One region of the Janthinobacterium sp. PSRC1-1 genome, then DNA from elsewhere that is predicted to be linked to it. Evidence: predicted binding sites of a transcription regulator. Region 1 holds the regulator's gene; each other region holds the start of a gene.
What was found. The regulator LexA, encoded in region 1, represses DNA repair genes until DNA is damaged. The targets are predictions, from matches to a motif close to ACTGTATNNNNATACAGT.
Positions count from the first base shown of each region.

Region 2: the regulator LexA is predicted to act here: its motif matches at 1,995-2,012, upstream of imuA (translesion DNA synthesis-associated protein ImuA).
Region 3: the regulator LexA is predicted to act here: its motif matches at 1,803-1,820, upstream of ACP7DW_RS02120 (DNA topoisomerase IV subunit B).
Region 4: the regulator LexA is predicted to act here: its motif matches at 3,559-3,576, upstream of recA (recombinase RecA).

Region 1 covers NZ_JAFCWK010000005.1:388,234-394,157, forward strand. The annotation lists gene ACP7DW_RS13555 (SPOR domain-containing protein) at 1-256, shown strand, start outside; gene ACP7DW_RS13560 (CvpA family protein) at 277-765, shown strand; gene purF (amidophosphoribosyltransferase) at 805-2,328, shown strand; gene ACP7DW_RS13570 (cystathionine gamma-synthase family protein) at 2,372-3,613, shown strand; gene lexA (transcriptional repressor LexA) at 3,684-4,319, opposite strand; gene rpsF (30S ribosomal protein S6) at 4,596-4,985, shown strand; gene priB (primosomal replication protein N) at 5,006-5,305, shown strand; gene rpsR (30S ribosomal protein S18) at 5,331-5,621, shown strand; gene rplI (50S ribosomal protein L9) at 5,649-5,924, shown strand, end outside.
Region 2 covers NZ_JAFCWK010000012.1:55,350-61,273, forward strand. The annotation lists gene ACP7DW_RS22515 (ParB N-terminal domain-containing protein) at 1-204, shown strand, start outside; gene ACP7DW_RS22520 (replication initiation protein) at 533-1,729, shown strand; gene imuA (translesion DNA synthesis-associated protein ImuA) at 2,041-2,646, shown strand; gene ACP7DW_RS22530 (Tn3 family transposase) at 2,656-5,628, opposite strand.
Region 3 covers NZ_JAFCWK010000001.1:467,050-472,973, forward strand. The annotation lists gene ACP7DW_RS02120 (DNA topoisomerase IV subunit B) at 1-1,723, opposite strand, end outside; gene kdpF (K(+)-transporting ATPase subunit F) at 2,187-2,276, shown strand; gene kdpA (potassium-transporting ATPase subunit KdpA) at 2,276-4,084, shown strand; gene kdpB (potassium-transporting ATPase subunit KdpB) at 4,090-5,924, shown strand, end outside.
Region 4 covers NZ_JAFCWK010000001.1:271,119-277,042, forward strand. The annotation lists gene ACP7DW_RS01210 (sodium:solute symporter family protein) at 1-871, opposite strand, end outside; gene ACP7DW_RS01215 (DUF4212 domain-containing protein) at 868-1,182, opposite strand; gene ACP7DW_RS01220 (sensor histidine kinase N-terminal domain-containing protein) at 1,175-2,707, opposite strand; gene ACP7DW_RS01225 (response regulator) at 2,704-3,426, opposite strand; gene recA (recombinase RecA) at 3,667-4,767, shown strand; gene recX (recombination regulator RecX) at 4,995-5,450, shown strand; gene ACP7DW_RS01240 (class I SAM-dependent methyltransferase) at 5,546-5,924, shown strand, end outside.

The sequences.
Region 1 (5,924 bases):
ACAAGACAAGGCGCACGATGCCGGCAGCGGCAAGTTCGTGGTGCAGGTGGCGGCCCTGGCGACGCAGGACAAGGTCGATGAATTGCAGGACAAGCTGCGCGAAGCGGGCATCAAGTCCTATACGCAGAAAGTCTCCAGCCCGGCAGGCGAGCGCATCCGCGTGCGCGTGGGCCCGTTCGGCAGCCGCGAGGACGCCGAAAAGACCCGCGCCAAGCTGCAGAAGCTGGGCCTGGGCGGTTCGCTGGTGCCGGCGTGATGTTGCAAGGCTGAACGCGCGTGACGATCTTCGATTACCTGGTGCTGTTCGTGCTGGTGACGTCCGTGCTGATCAGCATGATGCGTGGCCTGGTCAAGGAAATACTGTCATTGGTCAGCTGGATCGTGGCGTTCGTCATTGCCAACGCGTATGGCGCCACCCTGGCGAAATTCCTGCCCGAAGCCGTGCCGGGCGAAGCCGTCCGCCTGTTGCTGGCCTTCGTGGTGCTGTTCATCGGCGTGCGCATTTTGATGGGATTGCTCTCCATGACGGTCGACGCGCTGGTCAAGGTGACGGGCCTGAGCCTGGCCGACCGCACCCTGGGCAGCCTGTTCGGCGTGGCGCGGGGCCTTGTGATCGTGCTGACCGCCGTCATCTTGTGCGGCATGACGTCCATACCGCAGCAGTCATTCTGGAAAAACGCGTTGCTCAGCCCGTTCGCGGAGCAGGGCGCGCGCGCCATCAAGCCTTATCTGCCAGCCGCTTACGCGCAGCATGTGAAATTTTGAATTTTTTTTAAAATCAGTAGCACAGTTTAGGAGCACACCATGTGTGGCATCGTCGGCGTCGTTTCCCATCAACCTGTCAATCAATTGCTCTATGATGCATTGTTGCTCTTGCAACATCGCGGTCAGGACGCGGCAGGGATTGCGACCAATCACAGCAGTATGTTTTCCATGCACAAAGCCAATGGCCTCGTGCGTGACGTCTTCCGTACGCGCAACATGCGTTCGCTGCAAGGCACGACGGGCATCGGCCATTGCCGCTACCCGACGGCCGGTTCGTCGAGCGAAGAGGAAGCACAACCGTTTTATGTGAATGCGCCGTTCGGCATCACCCTGGCGCACAATGGCAACCTGACTAACTGGGAACAGTTGAAACAGGAAATGTTCAAGAACGACCGCCGCCACATCAATACCGATTCCGATTCGGAAGTGCTGCTCAACGTGCTGGCGCATGAAATCCAGGAAGCGACAACGGGCCTGAACCTGGACCCGGAAGCCATCTTCAAGGCCATCACCGTGCTGAACCGCCGCGTCAAGGGCGGCTACGCCGCCGTGGCGCAAATCGCCGGCGTGGGCTTGCTGGCCTTCCGCGACCCGCACGGCATCCGTCCGCTGTGCCTGGGCATCAATGAAACGGAGCAAGGCCCCGAATACCTGATCGCCTCCGAATCCGTGGCCCTGGAAGGCATGGGCTTCCGCTTCGTGCGCGACATCGGTCCCGGCGAAGCCGTCTTCATCGATGCCGACAAGAAATTGCACAGCGCTCAGTGCGCCGACAATGCCAGCCTGAATCCGTGCGTCTTCGAATTCGTCTACCTGGCCCGTCCCGACTCCGTCATCGACGGCGCCTCGGTGTACGCCACGCGCCTGAAAATGGGTGAATACCTGGCTGAAAAGATCCGTGCCGAATTGCCGGACGTGCATATCGACGTGGTCATGCCGATTCCCGATTCCTCTCGTCCGGCCGCCATTCAGCTGGCACTGGCGCTGAACCTGGAATACCGCGAAGGCTTCATCAAGAACCGCTACATCGGCCGTACCTTCATCATGCCGGGCCAGGCGGCGCGCAAGAAATCCGTGCGCCAGAAGCTCAACGCGATCCCGTCCGAATTCAAGGATAAAGTCGTGTTGCTGGTCGACGACTCCATCGTGCGCGGCACCACCAGCCGTGAAATCGTGCAGATGGCACGCGAAGCGGGCGCGACGAAAGTCATCTTCGCCTCGGCCGCGCCACCGGTGATTTACCCGAACGTGTACGGCATCGATATGCCGACGCGCGATGAGCTGATCGCCTATGGCCGCACGACGGAAGAAGTGTGCCGCGAAATCACGGCCGATTACCTGGTGTACCAGGATATCGGCGCGTTGAAGCAGGCGATTGCCGACGTCAATCCGGCACTGACGAACTTCGAGGCTTCGTGCTTCGATGGCGTGTACGTGACGGGCGACGTGTCGCAGGAGTATCTGGACCGCCTGGAATATGCGCGCCACCATCCGAAGGCGGCAGCGCCGGAAGATACGCCGCGTTCCCAGCTGAACCTGAACCTGGCAACGACAGAAGCATAAGTAACTTGCCCGGCCGATGCCGGGCTTTTTTTTCTCCGCGATCATGAACGATAAAAAAAACTACGGCTTTACCACCACCATCCTGCATAACGACCGCCGCAAGGGGATCGAGCACGGCTCGCTGCACAAGCCTGTGCACACCTCCGTCGCCTTCGGCTACAGCGACGCGCGCCAGCTCGCTTCCGTGTTCCAGGGCAAGGAGCCCGGTTTCCGCTACGGCCGCCAGGGCAACCCGACCGTGTCCGCGCTGGAAGACAAGGTCAACAAGATGGAAGATGGTGTGGCCACCTTGTGTTTCGCGACCGGCATGGGCGCCATCGGCGCCGTGGTGCAGTCGCTGCTGCGCGCGGGCGACCATGTGGTGTCGTCGGCCTTTTTGTTTGGCAATACCAACAGCCTGTGGCAAACGGTGACGGGGCAGGGCATCGCCGTGTCGTTTGTCGACGCCACCGAGGTGGCCAACGTGGCGGCCGCCATCACGCCGCAAACGCGGATTGTGTTCGTGGAAACCATCGCCAATCCACGCACGCAGATCGCCGACCTGGCAAAGATCGGCGCCTTGTGCAAGGAACGCGGCATTTTGTACATCGTCGACAACACCATGACGACGCCTTACCTGTTCCGCCCGAAAGCGGTGGGCGCGGGCCTGGTGGTCAATGCGCTGACGAAATCGATCGGCGGCCACGGCAATGCGCTGGGCGGCAGCTTGACGGACACGGGCGTGTTCGACTGGACGCAGTACCCGAACATTTTTGAGAATTATAAAAAGGCGGCGCCAGCGCAGTGGGGCATCGCGCAAATCCGCGCCAAGGCCTTGCGCGATTTCGGCGCATCGCTGGGCCCGGAAGCGGCGCACCATATCGCCGTCGGCGCGGAAACCATGGCCTTGCGCATGGACCGCACCTGCTCGAACGCCCTGGCGCTGGCCAGCATGCTGGCCGCCGACCCGCGCGTGGCGGCCGTGCATTACCCGGGCTTGGCGTCGCACCCGCAGCACGCGCTGGCGACGGACTTGTTCCGCAGCTATGGCTCGCTGTTCAGCTTTGAATTAAACGATGGCATCGATTGCTTCGATTTCCTCAATCGCCTCAATCTGGCTATTCCAGCGAGCAACCTCGGTGACACGCGCACCCTGGTCATCCCCGTCGCCCACACGATCTTTTATGAGATGGGTGCCGAGCGCCGGGCCAGCATGGGCATTGCCGAATCGCTGATCCGTGTGTCGGTGGGTATCGAGGACGAGGCCGATCTGCTCGAGGATTTCAGCAACGCATTGGACGCATAAGCGGCCGCGCGCCATGTGAAAAGGGCCGCGACAGTCGTGCTGTCGCGGCCCTTTCTTTCAGCGCAGTGATTTAATGCCAGCTGCGCATCAAGCCGACCGCCAGCCCTTCCAGGGCGAACTCATCTTCCGGCGACACGGTAATCACCTTGAAGTCGGGGTTTTCCGGCAGCAGTTCGATGACGGAACCTGTTTTTTTGTAGCGCTTGACGGTGACTTCGTCGCCGATGCGGGCCACGACGATCTGGCCGTTCTTGGCGCTGTCGACCTTCTTGACGGCCAACAAGTCGCCATCCATGATGCCGGCGTCGCGCATGGACCAGCCGCGCACCTTCAGCAGGAAGTCGGGCTTGGCCGAAAACAGGGCCGGGTCCACGTTGTAGCTCGCTTCCAGGTTTTCCTGTGCCAGGATGGGCGAGCCTGCGGCCACCCGGCCGATCAGGGGCAGCGACATCAGCAGCGCTGCCGGCACCTTCGATGGCGCTGCTTCGGCGGCCGCACCGATCAGGCGGATGCCGCGCGAGGTGCCGGGCGAAATCTCGATCGCGCCCTTGCGGGCCAGGGCCTGCAAATGCTCTTCGGCCGCATTGGCCGATTTGAAACCCAGTTCATTGGCGATTTCGGCACGGGTGGGAGGAAAACCCGTGTTTTCAATCGCGTCCTTGATCAGGTTCAGGATTTGTTCTTGTCGTGCTGTCAGCTTGATCATGAGCGGTGGGTGCATACTAAAATGCTGTCTATATGAACAGTCTGTATTTTTGTACAGTATCGCCCACTATGCAAGGGGATTTCGGTGATTTGCGCGAATTTCGTGCGAAATACTGGAATGGGCAGGAAAAAACGCCTGGCCTGCCCCGTGCGCGGGCCGCTTGTTGAAGGAATGATTGAAACGTTTGCAAAAGGCGGTTATAATCTTCGGCTGACCTTCCCACACCCGTCTTGACGCCGGGGTGGGCGATTATCAATCCGACCTGAAGGAGTTTGCATGCGTCATTATGAAATAGTCTTTATCGTCCATCCGGACCAAAGCGAGCAAGTGCCCGCGATGATCGAACGCTACAAAGCCAGCGTAACCACCCGCGGCGGTTCGGTTCACCGCGTGGAAGATTGGGGCCGCCGTCAAATGGCTTACTCGATCCAAAAGCTGCCTAAAGCACACTACATCTGCCTGAACATCGAATGCGACAACGAGACCCTGGTCGAGTTGGAAACAGCATTCAAATTCAATGATGCCGTGTTGCGTCACCTGACCGTTAAAATGAAGAAAGCTGAAACAGCTCCTTCGCCGATGATGAAATCGGTACAACGCGAAGACGCGGCCAAAAGCCACCGCACCGAAGCACCAGCAGCCGCTCCTGCCGCAGCAGCAGCTTAATTCTTGACCAGGATCGTGCGCTGAACCAGCTACAAGTAACCGCCATCATTGCCGAGCGCGAAATATTGCGCTACACCCCGGCAGGGTTGCCGATTGTGAATGCAGTATTGCAACACAGTTCGCAGCAGATGGAAGCAGGAATTGCCCGTTTGACCGAGTTTGATGTTGCCGCGCTAGCCGCTGGCGAAATTTCAGGCAGGTTCAGCCAGGCAAGCTTGGGCGGGGTATATCAGTTCACGGGTTTCCTGGCCAGGAAGAGCCGCAACAGCAAGAGTTTGGTGTTTCACATCATTGATTTTAGTGCAGTCAATTCTGACTAGCGCATTTTAGATACAGGAGCCTGACATGGCATTCGGTAAAAAGTTCGACAAAAATAAGCTCAAGCTTAAAGAAAAACGCAAACAGCAAAACCCGTTGTTCAAACGCAAGAAGTTCTGCCGCTTCACCGCAGCTCACGTTGAGCAAGTCGACTACAAAGACGTCGACACGCTGAAAGACTTCGTCCAAGAAAACGGCAAGATCATGCCAGCACGCCTGACCGGTACCAAAGCGCACTACCAGCGCCAAGTCGACACCGCAATCAAGCGCGCTCGCTTCCTCGCGCTGCTGCCATACACCGATCTGCACCACGCTTAATCGGTCAGATATTCCTGGAGAAGAACTATGCAAATCATTCTGTTAGAAAAAGTTGTTAATGTCGGTAACCTCGGCGAAGTCGTCAAAGTCAAAGACGGTTACGCACGTAACTTCCTGATCCCGCAACGCCTGGCACGTCGTGCCACGGCAACCGCTGTGGCTGAATTCGAAGTCAAGCGCGCCGAACTGGAAAAAGCTGCTGCCGCCAAACTGGCCGCATCGCAAGCCCAGGGCGAAAAACTGAGCGGCCTGACCGTTCAAGTTGCTCAAAAAGCTGGTGTTGATGGCCGTCTGTTCGGTTCC
Region 2 (5,924 bases), on a different contig from region 1:
GCGACCAGGTCAACCCGGCGTGCTGTTACACCGCGCGTAGCGCCGGCGCCGGTGACCGTGCGTTCGGGACGTGCAACTTACTGCAAGGTCCATCAGGCCAAAAAAGTGCTGCGTCTTGAATTTACCAGCGATGCGGATGCCGAACTGGCGATGAACGAAATTACCAAGGCGTTACAAGCCTTGGCCGATGGTAACAAGAAATAACCGGTCGATCAACGAAATATAAGGACTGCGATGACGAGCTAATCTGAAACGCTAACAATTTGATGCCCTAAAAAGCAAAAGGCCCGGCGGGAACCGGGCCTCTGCTAATGCTCTGGCAGTGCCAAAACATGAATCACGTACTCTTCAGCCGTGATTCTAGTTCGGTGCTCAACTCAGTGCAAGGGATTTTTTACGCCTGTCACTTGGCATCTGGAGCTCCCATGAAGAATCATGGCCGAGGTGAGTACCTGCTCGCCCAAAAATTTGAGCGTTGTACCGTGTTTGCTCTACATGTTGGCACCGTCTTGCCGCCCCCTGGGAGCAAGTGGTGAATAGCGTCGCCGAGCCCGATGTTCGATACTTCGAGCACGGTACCGCCCTGCACCGGGTGCTGCAAGAGGCGCCCTATATTCCGCGCTGCAGCGACAACAAAACAGCGACCCGCACTCGCCCGCGCGAGTATGCGGTACGCTATCCGTACATGCAAATCAATCGGCCAGGCCTTGTCAGCTGGCTGATCTTTGACCTCGACCATGCAAATTCCATGATATGGGAAGATGCAGGCCTGCCTGCGCCAAACCTGATCGTGCGAAATCGCGCTTCCGGCAATAGCCACCTTTATTATGCGATTCCCCCGGTGTGCACGACTGATGCCGCGCGCGACAAGCCTATCGCTTTCATGAAGGCCGTCTACGCAGCATTCTCGATAGCGCTGCGCGCAGATCCCAATTTCCACTCAGGGCCGGTGGCCAAGACGCCAGGACATCCATGGTGGTCGACCGAGGAGTTACACAACTCAGTGTACGAGCTGGGCGCCCTGGCCGACTACGTCGACCTGGCCGTGGCGGCCCCTTGGGCCAAGAGAGTCAAGGTAGACGACATTGCGCACTCTCGCCATTGCCTGTTGTTCGAGCATTTGCGTCACTACGCATACTCCATCGTCAACCGCGAGCGTCAGAGTGGGAACTACGACAGTTTCGTGCGCTGGCTCGATGCCAAAGCCCACGACTTGAATAGATTCACGCAGCAAGGCTTTGCCCAGGATCTGCCTGTATCGTCACTGAAGGCAACGATACGCTCGATCGCGCGTTGGACGTGGACTAACTACACGGGCAGTGGCCGCTGCAAGCGCGGCATCATGCAGCTCGACCCGGACCTGCCGCTTCCGGCGCGCCAAAGCCTGGCTGCAGAACGCACTCACTGCGAACGGCAGAAGAGTACAGCGGACAGGATCCGCGCCGCCTGCAGGCTTTTGCTACAACGCGGAGAGAGTCTTACCCAGATCGCGATTGGACGCATCGCCGGCGTGACCCGGCAGACGGTGGCCACCTACAAAACGCTCGTTGAGCAAGCCCGCCAGGCTCTGAAAACGCCAGATGCATCGAGCGCCGGCGCAGCCCCGGCGGATGTTAAGTTTGCTACACATCAGGTACCTGCAGTGGGGGTTGCTTTTTTGCAACTTGTTCCGCTTGCGTGTATTGATGGTGTGGTTTGTCAGATTGCTGTTGTTTCTGATAGTGGGTAGCAGGTCGAGGACGGATGATTTTCTCAGCATCGTGTTTTTCGGGGTGGTGGTGGTTGCAGCATGTAGTCGGTTGCGTGTTGTTGGCTTTGGTTTTTAGGATGTTGAATTTATGGGTTTCCAAGTTAACCGGGCGTGGCGACGGGGGTTCCGTCGGGGCGCAAGCAAGCGGGGACGCCCGCGCGCGAAGGCAGGCTCAAGAGCTTTTTTGTTCAGCGGGTTTTTTTAGCTGAAGCCGACTCTTGCACAATCAAACAATCACGCATACACTGTACATACATACAGTACTGTAATGATAACGATTGTGTTTCCTCATGGCTTTGCTCTGCTCACAAGTTTGCTCTGAATTCTCTGTGGAGGTCACTGATCCCTTGGTGATTTCTCATGTCTGGCGTGCAAGTGAGCTGGCAGTGTCGCGCGACGTTAGCTGTTCGTCCGGATATTCGTTGCTGGATGGAGAATTGCCTGGTGCTGGCTGGCCACGTTCGTCGCTTATCGAGTTGCTGGTTCAGCAATCGGGTATTGGAGAGTTGCAGCTGCTTAAGCCATTGCTTGCCAAGTTGTCGGATAAGCAAAGAATTGTGTTGGTTCAGCCTCCTTATATCCCGCATTCGCTTGCGTTCAAGATATGGGGTATCGATGTGAATCGATTGATATGGGTTCGTGCTCCAAGTACTGGAGACGCTCTTTGGACGACGGAACAAATACTCAAAAATGGTAGTTGTGGTGCCGTAGTATTTTGGCAGAACCATATCCGTTCCGATTCACTGCGTCGCTTGAATTTGGCGGCCCAAGGCGCGGAAACTTGGTTCTGGTTGATTCGTCCTATGGCGTGCGCGAGTGAAGCCTCGCCCGCGTCCCTTCGGCTGGGAGTTGAGGGCCGGCCGGGATTGCAGTTTTTTTCGCAAAAACCGACCTAACCAATTGATTTATTTGGTAAATTCGACTTTATAATTCATCGGGGCTACCTCGCGTTCAAGGTCCAGCATATATTCGCCGAATCGGTTGATGTGCCCTTTCCGATATGGCGCTAAGCCGCGAAGCACCTCCTCCGTTAGCACATATCCCTTTGCCTGTATTGTCTTGAGGAGCCGCGTCATCTCATGGACATTGTGCAGGATGACCATGTTCGCAACGAGCTGGTTGTACTTGATAACCTTGCGCTGTTCGTGCCGAACGTTTTCGGCAATGATGCCTTCGCCCCCAAAAAACAACCATTTGATGAAGCCGTTGAATTCCTCGCTCTTGTTGGTTGCTGCATGGATGGTACGACGCAATTCTGCGTCGTTGATGTACTTGAGCAGGAACATTGTCCGATGTACCCTACCGAGCTCGCGGAACGCGTAGTAGAGCTTGTTCTTGCGGCTAGCGGTCCCTAGGCGGCGCAGGATCGTCGATGGCGCAATCTTGCCCGCTTTGATGGAAATAACGACGCGCAGCATGTCCTTCATATGGCGCGCGATCAGTTCCCAGTCGATCGATCCACGGAACAGGCTGCCAATATTGTCATACTGGTCGGCCTTGTCCGCCTTGAAGAACACCAGATCTTTGATATTGCGGATGCGGGGCATCAGGTCGATACCCAGCAGCGAAGCCAGGCCAAAGACAGGCGTGCTTTGGGCCTGGGTATCGCCGTGCAGCGTATCTGGCTGGATGTCCGACTGGTTGTTGATTAGCCCATCGAGGATGTAAACCGCCTCATAGACGCCGCATGGAATAAAGTGACTGAACAACGCGATGTACTTGTCGGACACATGGTAGTAGCCAATGCCGCCGTATCCACCGTAGCGGATATGGTATTCGGAAAGCAGGTTAGCCTCGTAAATGTTCCATTTGGTACCGTCGGCCGACGCGCTCTTTCCCGACCCCCAATAACGTGGCAATGCGAAGCGGTTGTATGCATTGATCACCTTGACGATCGCCTTGTCCAGACGCTGCTCGGTGACATGCTTGAGATTGAGCCAGGCCACCTGCTTGCGGCTCAGTCCCTTGATCGAGCGTGCGGTTTGCGTGGCGCCCAGGTTACAACCATAGCAAAACAACGTAGTGATGAAGCGCTTGCGCGGATCGTCTACTTTGGCCTCGAAGCCGGACAACGGACCGAAGAGTTTATGCAAGTCCAACCATTTTTCAGTCTCGGTCAATACATCAAGGATGCTCACCGGATCCATTTCATTGGTGACCATCTGCTCGATGGCGTCAAGTTCGGGTGGCGGCTTCGGGCGCTCCATGCGACGGATCACAATGCCGCTCTCGTCTATATCGGCAAGGCTATTTTGCGGGAATCGGCTGTCAACGTCGCGCGCTAGACTGCCGAGTTTGTCGCGCAACTGCGCGACAAACGCCGGAGCTTCCACCGACAGCCCTACCAGTTCACCATAGGCTTTCACTTCACGCTCGTATTGCTCCCAGTCCACCAGGTGGTTGCGATAATCATCGTAGTCGCCGCTATGCTCGACGTACAGATCGCCCGACTTGAGTTCATCCATGACTTGCGTCATCACGGCAAGTTCGAAATACTTGCGATGCACGTTCGCTGGGGCATCGGCTGCGACTCGGCCAAAAACCAGCTTGCGCCACTTATCGGACATCCAGTCCAGTGCCAATTCAGGTAGCGCACCTTCTGCCGCTGGCAGTTGTTCCTTGTGGCTGGAGCGATGCTTTTGGATGATGGCGATCGCCGCCAGCAGGCTCTGATCCTGGGAGCTCGATTTCAGACTGAGCGCTTCGAGGCACTTGAAGAGCAGGCTGCGCTTGCCAACATACCCGACCAGCATGAACGGATAATAGTTATTGCCAGCATACGCCATGTGCTCGTCGCATTCAGTGATCCATGCCCCAAGATCCCCGTCGAGGGATTGCTCGACCCTAGCGACGCGCTCCTCGTCGCTGCCCTCGTCGCTCAGGACGGTCAGCACTTCGCGGAACTGTCCGATCAAACGCTCAATCTGTTCGGCGTGCTGCAGGTGATATTGCCGCAACCGTTCCTCGGCACCGTTATGCAAGCTGCGGATGGTCTTGATGAAGATTTCGGCGATATCGTCCATTGCCTTCTGCAACTGGCTTTGAATCAGCAGCACGATGAGGGTGTGGCGCTTGAGTGGCTTGAGCCGCCGCATTTCCGCCACATCCAGGGCACGCGCCTCCAAAACGAGTTGTTCACGCTTGGTTGCGGCGATGGCCTCGGTATTGGGCAGATCCTGCGCCAGCGCGATCATGGTCTCAATGTGGGCCAGGAAATCCGTCACCGCACGCACATTGGGCTGCTTCGGCTCGCGTTTGAGGCTATCCCATATGCGCAGGTTCTTACCCGCAGTGAGCATGTGTTCAAAACGCTCGACCACGCAAGTTGGCAATCCGCCAGCCACCGCCTTATAGATGCCGTCATTGACGCTGGTACGGGAATGGCGAGCCAGCCTGAACAAGTAGGTGAATCCAGGCAGTTCCAGGCGACGCTGGACCAACTCTTCAATCAGGACATTGATAATGTCGGGTAGCTCCTGCTTGGTATGGGCAGCCTGCAGGGCCTGATCTTCCAGCCAGTATTCATCGGACGAGTCCATCACCCGGATCCCCACGTACCCGCGCAGACGGCGCTGGTGTGTTGTCTTGCTACCGGATTGATCGTATTGCGCCAGCGCTCGTTTTGCCGGAACGCGCAGACCGCTATGTTCGCAGATATGCCGCACCACGATAGACGGGATGCTCGACAAAGGGACGAAATAACCGAGCCTTTGCAACAGCATAAGTTGGATCAGCAAAAAAGTACGATGCGATGCTTGGCGATACAGCGTGAAGATATGGTCAATTTGTGCGCGCGAAGGCGTGTAGATCGCCCCGAGCTCCTGCTCAGTGAACTCTTGTTTCAGGCGTGGATAAGCCGTTTCATGGATATTCGTCATTGAAATCAATCGACACCGGTCCAGCGAAGGAATTGCTGGAAATGGTGCATCGATTGCAAGTTTTTTGTCAAGCAATTAAACGTAAAGCATTCCAATCCGGCGACATATGTCTTTGATTGACCTTCCCATTATGGTAATGCGTATAGTGATGATATCTGTCATTCGATCCGTACTTGCTCACGGTCAAGTGACAGCATAGCAATAGCTTGACAGTTGGTTTGATACAACCTAGGCTACGAATATCATCCGTTTAGATAGTTTATGAAGACCTCCCGCACAGTGCGATTGTTCACGGC
Region 3 (5,924 bases), on a different contig from region 1:
CGCCGTCGTCGAGCGCATAGATTTTCTGCATCGGCTTCTTGCCGCGCGCCGGCGCGTCCACGCGGTACAGGGGCGGGCGGGCGATGCAGATGTGGCCTTTGTTGATCAGGGCCGGGAAGTGCTTGAAGAACAAGGTCAGCAGCAGTACCTGGATGTGCGAGCCGTCCACGTCCGCATCCGAGAGGATGCAGATCTTGCCGTAGCGCAGGCCGGACAGGTCGGGTGTATCGCCCACGCCGTGCGGATCGACGCCGATGGCCACCGCGATATCGTGGATTTCGTTATTCGCAAACAGGCGGTCGCGGTCTGTCTCCCACGAGTTCAGGACCTTGCCGCGCAGGGGCAGAATCGCCTGGAATTCCTTGTCGCGACCCATCTTGGCCGAACCGCCCGCCGAGTCGCCCTCGACGAGGAACAGTTCATTGCGCGTGATGTCCGACGATTCGCAGTCGGTCAGCTTGCCCGGCAGGACGGCGACGCCCGAGGATTTTTTCTTTTCCACTTTTTGCAGCGAGCGCTGGCGCGACTGCGCCTGCTTGATCACCAGGTCGGCCAGCTTCTTGCCGTAGTCGACGTGCTGGTTCAGCCACAGTTCCAGCGGCGGCTTGGTGAAGGTCGAGACCAGGCGCACGGCGTCGCGCGAGTTCAGGCGTTCCTTGATCTGGCCCTGGAATTGCGGGTCCAGCACCTTGGCCGACAGCACGAAGGAGGCGCGCGCAAACACGTCTTCCGGCAGCAATTTGACGCCTTTCGGCAGCAGCGAGTGCATTTCGACGAAGTTTTTCACGGCGCCAAACAGGCCGTCGCGCAAGCCCGATTCGTGCGTGCCGCCATTCGAGGTGGGAATCAGGTTGACATACGATTCGCGCACGATGGCGCCTTCTTCCGTCCACGCCACCACCCAGGCCGCGCCTTCGCCTTCGGCAAAACCTTCCGAATCCGGGCCCGCGTACTGCGCGCCTTCGAACAGGGGAATCAGGGTTTCGCCATTCGATACCTGCGCCAGCGATTCGGTCAGGTAGCCGCGCAAGCCTTCCGCGTACTGCCAGGTTTGCGTGTCGCCCGTCTTGGCGTTGGTCAGGGTGACCGTGACGCCGGGCAGCAGCACGGCTTTCGAACGCAGCAGGCGCTGCAGCTCGGTTTGCGAGATATTCGGCGAATCAAAATACTTCGCGTCGGGCCAGGCCGTGACGCGCGTGCCCGACTTCTTGCCGTCGCGCGGGGCGGGGCGGGAACTCAGGGGCTCGATCACGTCGCCATTCGCAAATACCATGTGATGCAGGCCGTTGCCATCGCTTTCCTTGCGCCAGACGGTGATTTCCAGGCGCGTCGACAGCGCATTGGTGACGGACACGCCGACGCCGTGCAAGCCGCCCGAGAACGCGTAGGCGCCGCCCGAACCCTTGTCGAACTTGCCGCCCGCGTGCAGCCGTGTAAACACGATTTCCACCGTCGGCACGCCTTCTTCAGGGTGTATGCCGACGGGAATGCCGCGGCCATTGTCTTCGACGGTGATGCTGCCATCCGTATTTTGCGTGACGGCGATATGCGTGCAATGACCGCCCAGCGCCTCGTCGGAGGCATTGTCGATCACTTCCTGAATGATGTGCAGCGGATTTTCAGTGCGGGTGTACATCCCCGGGCGCTGCTTGACGGGTTCCAGTCCTTTCAGGACACGGATGGATGATTCGCTGTAGTCGGATGCTGGTTTTTTAGTGGCCATACGTGTTCAAGCTAAGTAAAGACAGTGGTTGGAACGCCAGGCCGGGGCACTGCGGGACGCAGTGACAACGGCGGCGATAACTGTATGAATATACAGTATATTCCGTCCAGCGTCACTGGCAGAGGGCAGTGCGGCAGGCTTGGCGTCCTTGTGCGGACGCTCGCGCATTCTATCTTGTCCAGCGAGCAATAGCGCTACTCCAGGGCAACAACAGTGCGCCGCGCGCGTGGTTTGGCGCCCATTGTGGACGATTTTATGCGGCAAAGCCGCCGTTTTTACATCTTGTTTACAAGCACCTCCCCAGTCTTTACGAATTTTTTAGACCCTTTTGGCTAATCTGCTCACTATCAAAACAAACCTGAATGAGGGTGGGAATGGATATCGTGTATCTCGGCTTGATTGCCGTTTTTTTCGTCGTGGCGGCCGGCTTTGCCGTCGCCTGCGACAAATTAGGGAGCGTCAAATGAACGCGTTTTATGTGCTGGGCGCCGTGGTCTCGGCTGGCCTGCTCGTGTATCTGCTGGTGGCGCTGCTGAAAGCGGAGGAACTGTGATGACGACGCAATCGATATTGCTGCTGGTGGCCTTCCTGGCCGTACTGCTGGCCGCCGGCTATCCGCTGGGTCTGTACATGGCCAGGGTGGCCGGCGACGGCCCCGTGCGTGGCCTGGGCTGGCTGCAAAAATGTGAAAACCTGCTGTACCGCTGGTCCGGTCTGCCTGCCGACAAGGCCATGGGCTGGAAAAGCTACGCCATCGCCCTGATCGTGTTTAACACGGTGGGCGCCGTCTTCGTGTACGGCCTGCAGCGCCTGCAGGGCTTCTTGCCCCTCAATCCACAGGGCCTGGGCGCGGTCAGCCCCGATTCCTCGTTCAATACCACCGTCAGCTTCGTCGCCAATACCAACTGGCAGGGCTACGGCGGCGAGCAGACCATGAGCTACCTGACCCAGATGCTGGGCATGGCATGCCAGAACTTCTTTTCGGCGGCCACCGGCATCGCCGTGATCTTCGCGCTGGTGCGCGGTTTCGCCTCGCGCTCGGGCAAATCGATCGGCAATTTCTGGGTCGACCTGGTGCGCTCCACGCTGTACATCCTGCTGCCGCTGTCGCTGGCCCTGTCCGTCGTCTTCATGGGCGAAGGCATGATCCAGAATTTTTCCGCCTACAAGGAAGTGACCCTGCTCGACCACGTGGCGTATGAAACGCCGAAAGTGACGGCCGACGGCCAGCCCGTGCTCGATACGGCCGGCAAGCCTGTGATGGAAGCGCAAGTGGCAACCACGCAGACGATCGCCATGGGCCCCGTCGCGTCGCAGGAATCGATCAAGCTGCTGGGCACGAATGGCGGCGGTTTCTTCAATGCCAATTCCTCGCATCCCTATGAAAACCCGACCGTGTTGTCGAACTTCCTGCAGATGCTGGCCATTTTCATCATTCCCGCCGGCCTGTGCTTCACCTTTGGCCGCATGGTGGGTGACCTGCGTCAGGGCTGGGCCGTGCTGGCAGCGATGACCCTGATCTTCGTCGTCATGACGGTCGGCGTGATGAGCGCCGAGCAGCAAGCCAATCCCGCCTTGCAAGCCTTGGGCGTGGACCAGCAGGCCAGCAGCCTGCAATCGGGCGGCAATATGGAAGGCAAGGAAACGCGCTTCGGCATCAGCTCCTCGACCCTGTTCGCGGCGGTGACGACGGGGGCATCCTGCGGTGCAGTCAATTCCATGCACGACTCCTACATGCCCCTGGGCGGCATGGTGCCGCTGCTGCTGATGCAATTCGGCGAAGTGATTTTCGGCGGCGTGGGCACAGGCCTGTACGGCATGCTGATGTTCGCCATCCTGGCCGTCTTCATCGCCGGCCTGATGATAGGCCGCACGCCTGAATACCTGGGCAAGAAAATCCAGGCCTATGAAATGAAGATGGTGTCGCTGGCCATCCTGATTACGCCTGCCCTGGTATTGACGGGCACGGCGATCGCCGTGATGGTCGAACCGGGCAAGATCGGCGTGGCCAATCCGGGCGCGCACGGTTTCTCGGAGATCCTGTATGCCTTCACGTCGGCGGCCAACAACAACGGCAGCGCGTTTGCCGGCCTGTCCGCCAACACGCCGTTCTACAACGTGATGCTGGCGATCGCCATGTGGTTCGGCCGCTTCGGCGTGATCGTGCCCGTGCTGGCAGTGGCCGGTTCGCTGGCGGCCAAGCAGCGCCTGTCGGCCAATGCCGGCACCATGCCCACGCACGGCCCCATGTTCATCGGCCTGCTGATCGGCGTCGTCGTACTCGTCGGCGTGCTCAATTACGTTCCCGCGCTGGCCTTGGGCCCGATCGTCGAACACCTGCAACTTTTCACCAAAGGCTAAATAAAATGTCACGCACAAGCCTGACCTTGTTCGATTCCGCATTGATTGGCCCCGCCATCGTCGATGCGTTCAAAAAGCTTGACCCCCGCACGCAGTGGCGCAGCCCCGTGATGTTCGTCGTCTATGTCGGCAGCATCATCACGACCCTGCTGGCCATCCAGGCCCTGAATGGCCAGGGTGAAGCGCCGTTCGGCTTCATCATCGCCGTCGCCGTGTGGCTGTGGTTTACCGTGCTGTTCGCGAACTTTGCCGAAGCGCTGGCCGAAGGCCGCAGCAAGGCGCAGGCGGCCTCGCTGCGCGCCCTCAAACAAACGGTGATGGCAAAGAAAATGCAAACGCCGAAGTACGGCACCTCCTGGCTGCCCACGCCAGCGACCGACCTGCGCAAGGGCATGACGGTGCTGGTCGAGGCGGGTGACGTGATTCCCGCCGACGGCGAAGTGACGGCCGGCGTGGCCTCCGTCGACGAAAGCGCCATCACGGGCGAATCGGCGCCGGTGATCCGCGAATCGGGCGGCGACTTTTCCGCCGTCACGGGCGGCACCCGCGTGCTGTCGGACTGGCTGCTGGTGCGCGTGTCCGTCAACCCGGGCGAAGCCTTCATCGACCGCATGATCGCCATGGTCGAAGGCGCCAAGCGCCAGAAGACGCCGAACGAGATCGCCCTGACGATCCTGCTCGTGGCGCTGTCGATCGTCTTCCTGATCGTCACCGTGACCTTGCTGCCGTACTCGCTGTTTTCCGTTGCGGCGGCCGGTAGTGGCACGCCAGTGACGATCACGGTGCTGATCGCGCTGCTGGTGTGCCTGATTCCGACCACCATCGGCGGTTTGCTGTCCGCCATCGGCGTGGCCGGCATGAGCCGCATGATGCAGGCCAACGTGATCGCCACCTCGGGCCGCGCCGTGGAAGCGGCCGGTGACGTGGACGTGCTGTTGCTCGACAAAACCGGCACCATCACCCTGGGCAACCGCCAGGCTTCCAGCTTCGTGCCGGCCCCCGGCGTGACGGAGCAGCAGCTGGCCGATGCGGCGCAACTGGCCTCGCTGGCCGATGAAACGCCGGAAGGGCGCAGCATCGTCGTGCTGGCCAAGCAGAAGTTCAATATCCGCGAACGCGAGATGGCCAGCCTGCACGCCACCTTCGTACCCTTCACGGCGCAAACGCGCATGAGCGGCGTGGATATCGCGAGCGAGCAGCAGGTGCGCCAGCTGCGCAAGGGCGCGGCCGACTCCATGAAGAAGTACGTGGAAGCGCTGGGCCAGCCGTATCCGGCCGAAGTGGGGCGCGCCGTCGACGATATCGCGCGCCGCGGCAGCACGCCGCTGGTGGTGGTCGATGACGGCCGCGTCATGGGTGCCGTGGAGCTGAAGGATATCGTCAAGGGCGGCATCAAGGAGCGCTTCGCGGAATTGCGCCGCATGGGCATCAAGACCGTGATGATCACGGGCGACAACAAGCTGACGGCAGCGGCCATCGCCGCCGAAGCGGGCGTGGACGATTTCCTCGCCGAAGCGACGCCGGAAGACAAGCTGAAACTGATTCGCAGCTACCAGTCCGAAGGCCGCCTGGTGGCGATGACGGGCGACGGCACCAACGACGCACCGGCGCTGGCGCAGGCCGACGTGGCCGTGGCCATGAACTCGGGCACGCAGGCGGCGAAAGAGGCGGGCAATATGGTCGACCTCGATTCGAATCCGACCAAGCTGCTGGAAATCGTTGAAATCGGCAAGCAGATGCTGATGACGCGCGGTTCGCTGACGACGTTCTCGATCTCGAATGACATCGCCAAGTACTTCGCCATCATCCCGGCGGCGTTCGTGGGCACCTATCCGCAGTT
Region 4 (5,924 bases), on a different contig from region 1:
CGATGCGCTCCTGGTAGCTTTGCGCGCGCTGGCGGAAGATGGCCCGCACTTCGTTTTCTTTCGGGTCCGTTTCCAGCACGTGTTCGCGCGCGCTCAGTTGCGGCAGCACCTTGCCGTAGGCGATCTGCGGCACGGGATTGTCCGCATGCTTGACCGACAGCCACATGGCGGGAATCAGAAAGGCGACCAGGATGATGATGTACTGCGCCACCTGCGTCCAGGTGATGGCGCGCATGCCGCCCAGGAAGGAGCAAACGAGGATGCTGGCCAGGCCCAGGAAGATACCGACGGAAAAATCCACGCCCGTGAAGCGCGAGGCGATCAGGCCGACGGCGTAGATCTGCGCCACCACATACGTAAACGAGACGATGATGGTGGCGGCCACGGCCACCACGCGCACGCTGGCGCCGCGTTTGTCGGTGCCGCTGCCGTAGCGGGCGGCGAGGAAGTCGGGAATCGTGTACTGGCTGAACTTGCGCAGATAGGGCGCGATCAATAGCGCCACCAGGCAATAGCCGCCGGTCCAGCCCATGATGAAGGCCAGACCGTCGAAGCCGTTCAGGTACAGGCCGCCGGCCAGGCTGATGAAGCTGGCGGCCGAAATCCAGTCGGCGGCCGTGGCCATGCCGTTGAACATGGCCGGCACCCGGCGTCCCGCCACATAGTATTCGGTGACGTTCGAGGTGCGGCTGATGACGCCGATGGTGGCGTACAGGGTGATGGTGACCAGCATGAACAGGTAGCCGATCCAGGCGCGCGGCATGCCTTCCTGTTCCAGCACCGACAGGGCCAGCAGGAAGGCGGCGAAACCGGCGGTAAACAGCAGGTAGTAGCGGCACAGCCGCGCAAAGAAGCTGCGCTGGCCGCTCATGTTTGCTCCTCGGCATGAAAATCCCGGTCCAGCTGTCGCATGCGCCAGGCATAGAAGGCGATGATGGCCAGATATACCAGCGAGGCGCCCTGGGCCGCCATATAGAAGGGCAGCGGCCAGCCGAACAGGTTCAGGTGCAACAGTTCACGCGCATAAAACACGGTCAGGAAGCCCGTCAGCAGCCAGATCAGCAGCAGGATGGCCGTCAGGCGCCGTGTCTTGTGCCAGTGCACGTCGCGGCGCGCCTGCAGCTCGGGGCTGGGCGTGCGCGCCGGCCGCGCGGGGGGAGCGCTTGGGCTCGGCTTATCCATACGTGATGTCATCCTCTTCTGGCGCCTCCGGCAACAGCAGGGCAATGCTCAGGCGCAGCAGGGTGCCCGGCAGCTTCGGCGACTGCGCGCGCGGATTGTTAAAAATATCGACTTCGGCGCCATGCTGCTGGGCAATCTCGCGCACGATGGCCAGGCCCAGGCCGCTGCCGTCGACATTGCTGCCGAGAATGCGGTAAAAGCGTTCGAACACGTGCGCCCGCTCGGCCTGCGGTATGCCGGGGCCCGTATCCTCCACTTCCAGGATGGCCAGTTCCAGGGTGCTGCGCACGCGCACCGTGACGCTGCCGCCGGCCGGCGTGTAGCGCAGGGCATTGTCGATCAGATTACTCAGCAGTTCACGCAGCATCATGGCATTGCCGGAAATCATGATCGAATACGCGGGCTGCTCGAAGCCCAGGTCGATATGCTGGGCAAACGACGCTTGCACCCAGTCCTGCACCACGCCGCGCGCCAGTTCGCTCAGCTCGATCGGCTCGAACGCCGTGCCTGCCTGCGGCTGGTTTTCCGCGCGCGCCAGGGCCAGCAGCTGGTTGACCAGGCGCGTGGCCGCTTCCGAACTTTTCGCCAGCTGCAGCAGCGAGCGGTGAATCTCGTCGTGGTCGGTCTGGCGCAGGGCCAGCTCCGATTGCATGCGCATGCCGGCCAGCGGTGTTTTCATCTGGTGGGCGGCATCGGCGATGAAGCGTTTCTGCATGTCGATCGACAGCGATAGCCGCGCCAGCATCTCGTTGAGCGAACCGACCAGTGGCGTGATTTCCTCGGGCACCTGGCCCGATTCGATGGGGCTCAAATCGTCGGGTGGCCGGGCGCGTATGCGCTCCTGCAATTGCGCCAGCGGCGACAGGCCGCGCGCCAGGGCAAACCAGACCAGGGCCAGGATCACGGGCAGGATGATGAACTGCGGCAAGATCACGCCCTTGATGATTTCATTGGCCAGCTGGGCGCGTTTTTCCAGCGTCTCGGCCACTTGCACCAGCGTGCGGCGCGGTTCGTCGTCGCTACCGGACGGCATGTCGAGATAGGTAAACGCCACGCGCACGGGCGTGCCGTGGATGGTGTCATTGCGAAACAGCACCATGCCGCTGCGGTATTTGTCGGGGTCTTGCGGCGGCGGCAAGTCGCGGTCGCCGTCGAGGTATTCGCCGCGCCCGCCCACCACCAGGTAATACAGGGTGTCGACATCGTCGCCGCGCAGGAAGTCGCGGCCGCTGCGGTTCTTGTCCGGCACGCGGCGCAGCAGCGCGCCGTCGGCCTGCTTGACCTGCTGCGTCAGCACCGTCACGCTGTCCTCCAGCGCATGGTCGAACGGTTGATTGGCGATGCCCTTGGCCACCAGGTAGGTGATGGCGATGCTCATCGGCCACAGCAGCAGCAAGGGCGCCAGCATCCAGTCGAGGATTTCGCCAAACAGCGAATGCTCGATGGTGTCATCCTGCTCCGTGGTGGGCGGCTCGAACCAGTCGTCGTCGTCCACCTCGTCCGCTGGCGCTTCGCGTGCCTTCACTTGCTGGCCGGGCCTGCCGCCTCGCCCGCTTCGGCGTTCAGGCGCGCCGCTTCCGAGTATTTTTCCAGGCAATAGCCGAGGCCGCGCACGGTGGCGATGCGCACGCCGCCCACCTCGATCTTCTTGCGCAGGCGGTGCACATACACCTCGATGGCGTTGTTCGACACTTCTTCGCCCCATTCGCACAGGTGGTCGACCAACTGCTCTTTCGAGACGAGGCGGCCGGTGCGGCCCAGCAGGATTTCCAGCAAGCCCAGTTCGCGCGCCGACAGGTCGAGCATCTGGTCGTTGATGTAGGCGCTGCGCCCCACCTGGTCGTAGCTGAGGGGGCCGTGCTTGATGACGGTGGCGCCGCCGCCGGCGCCGCGGCGCGTCAGGGCGCGCACTCTTGCCTCCAGTTCCGACAGGGCGAACGGCTTGGCCATATAATCATCGGCACCGAGGTCGAGGCCATTCACGCGTTGTTCGATGGAATCGGCGGCCGTCAGGATCAGCACCGGCAGCAGCGAGGCGCGCGCGCGCAGGCGGCGCAGCACCTCCAGGCCGGACATCTTCGGCAGGCCCAGGTCGAGGATCAGCAGGTCGAATTCCTGGGTGGACAGGGCCGTATCGGCCTCCTGGCCGGTCTTGACGTAGTCGATGGCATAACCGGACTGGCGCAGCGAGCGGGTCAGGCCATCGGCCAGCACGCTGTCATCTTCGGCAAGTAAAATACGCATGGTGCACTTCCTATGCTTGCGACGGTAGAAGCTTGTATTGTGTTTCATTTTCCGCAAGGTGGCGAATTTTTGTGAAAAACAGGCTTGTATTGATCTGTTTCAAAACAAATCCACGTTCCGCTTGCATTGATCACTGTTTTTTTATACAGTACTGTCTGTGTAAAGAATTTAACCCACTGGCGCTATCGCAGGCTGCAGGATTCAACTGGATTCGCAACTGTAGAACGGCTGAAAGAACATATGGACGATAAAAAAGCTGTAGTACCCGCATCGGAAAAAGCCAAGGCGCTCGCCGCCGCACTGGCGCAGATCGAGAAGCAGTTTGGCAAAGGTTCGGTCATGCGCATGGATGCCAGCGCGGTGATCGAAGAAGTGCAAGTCGTGTCGACCGGTTCGCTCGGCCTCGATATCGCGCTGGGCGTGGGCGGCTTGCCGCGCGGCCGCGTGGTGGAGATCTACGGTCCTGAATCGTCGGGTAAAACCACGCTGACCCTGCAAACCATTGCTGAAATGCAAAAACTCGGCGGCACGTGCGCCTTTATCGATGCCGAGCACGCGCTCGACGTCGGTTACGCGCAAAAGCTGGGCGTGAACCTGCACGAATTGCTGATCTCGCAACCGGACACGGGCGAGCAGGCACTGGAAATCTGCGACGCCCTCGTGCGTTCGGGCAGCGTCGACCTGGTCGTCATCGACTCCGTGGCCGCACTGACGCCACGCGCCGAGATCGAAGGCGACATGGGCGACTCGCTGCCAGGCTTGCAAGCGCGCCTGATGTCGCAAGCCCTGCGTAAATTGACCGGTTCCATCAACCGCACCAATACCCTGGTCATCTTCATCAACCAGATCCGCATGAAGATCGGCGTGATGTTCGGTAGTCCGGAAACGACCACCGGCGGCAATGCGCTGAAATTCTACGCCTCCGTGCGCCTCGATATCCGCCGCACCGGCTCGATCAAGTCCGGCGATGAGGTGATCGGCAACGAAACCAAGGTCAAGGTCGTCAAGAACAAGATCGCGCCACCGTTCAAGGAAGCGCACTTCGACATCCTGTACGGCGCCGGCACCTCGCGCGAAGGCGAAATCCTGGACCTGGGCTCGGATGCCAAGATCGTGGAAAAATCCGGTTCGTGGTACAGCTACAACGGCGAACGCATCGGCCAGGGCAAGGACAACGCCCGCGCCTTCCTGCAAGAGCGTCCGGCGCTGGCCCGCGAAATCGAAAACAAGGTCCGCGCTTCGCTGGGCGTGCGCGAACTGCCGCCGCTGGCTGCTGAAAAGCCGGAAAAAGCGGATAAAGCCGCCGACAAGGCTGCCAAGGCGGAAGCCAAGCCAGAGTAGGTCGGATTAGCGCGGCAAAGCCGCGCGTAATCCGACAACGCCACAGACGTCAACAATGTTGTCGGATCAGACGCCAACAATGTTGTCGGATTACGGCCCAAGGGGCCTAATCCGACCTACGCGTGGCTTGCCGCAAGGTAGGACCCTGATCGCCGTCCCGCGCTGTTGCGCCGGGCGGCGATTGTGTTTGGGTGCTGTGATCGTGGAATGAAAGACAAGGTGGGTGTATGGCTGCAGTACAACTAAGCCTGAAGGGCAGGGCGCTCCGCTTTCTGTCGATGCGTGAGCATAGCCGCATGGAATTGCGGCGCAAGCTGCAGCGGCATGCGCAGGAAGGCGATGATGTGGAAGCCTTGCTCGACAGCCTGGAGCAGGCCAACTGGCTGTCGCAGGAGCGCTTTTCGGAATCGCTGATCCACCGCCGCTCGGCCCGTTTCGGCAACAGCCGCATCATGGCGGAATTGCAAAGCCATGGCATAGGCGGTGAAGCGCTGCAGGAACTCAAGGCGGGCCTGGCTGAAGGCGAGACCGCGCGCGCCTGCGAAGTGTGGCGCCGCAAATTCGGTGTAGTGGCGCAGGATGCCGAACAGCGCAACAAGCAGGTGCGCTTCCTGATGCAGCGCGGCTTTTCGCAGCGCGCCGTGCAGGTGGCCTTGAAAGGCCTGGAGCCCGACGACGAGTAATATTGGTTAACTTGACAGCAAGGATCAGTTATTCTGCCCAATTGCTGCTGCGCATGTTGCGTCCCAGCTTTTTGACTTGATATACGGGACACCTGATGAGCGCTTGGCATGCCGGCTACACGGCCGAAACCGCATACACCTACGGCTATTACACGGAATTGAACCCCTTGCGCATACAGTTGTTGCTGCTGAGCTGGGGCATACAGCCGCCAAAGGTCAGCACCGCATGCGAACTCGGCTTTGGCCAGGGCGTGACCGTCAATATCCATGCCGCGGCGTCCGGCACACGCTGGTATGGCACCGATTTCAATCCGGCCCAGACCGCCTTTGCGCAGGAACTGGCCGACGTTTCCGGCAATGGCGCCGTGCTGTCGGAGCAATCGTTCCAGGATTTTTGCGCCCGCAGCGACCTGCCTGACTTCGATTTCATCGCCCTGCACGGTATCTGGAGCTGGATCTCGCCGGAAAACCAGG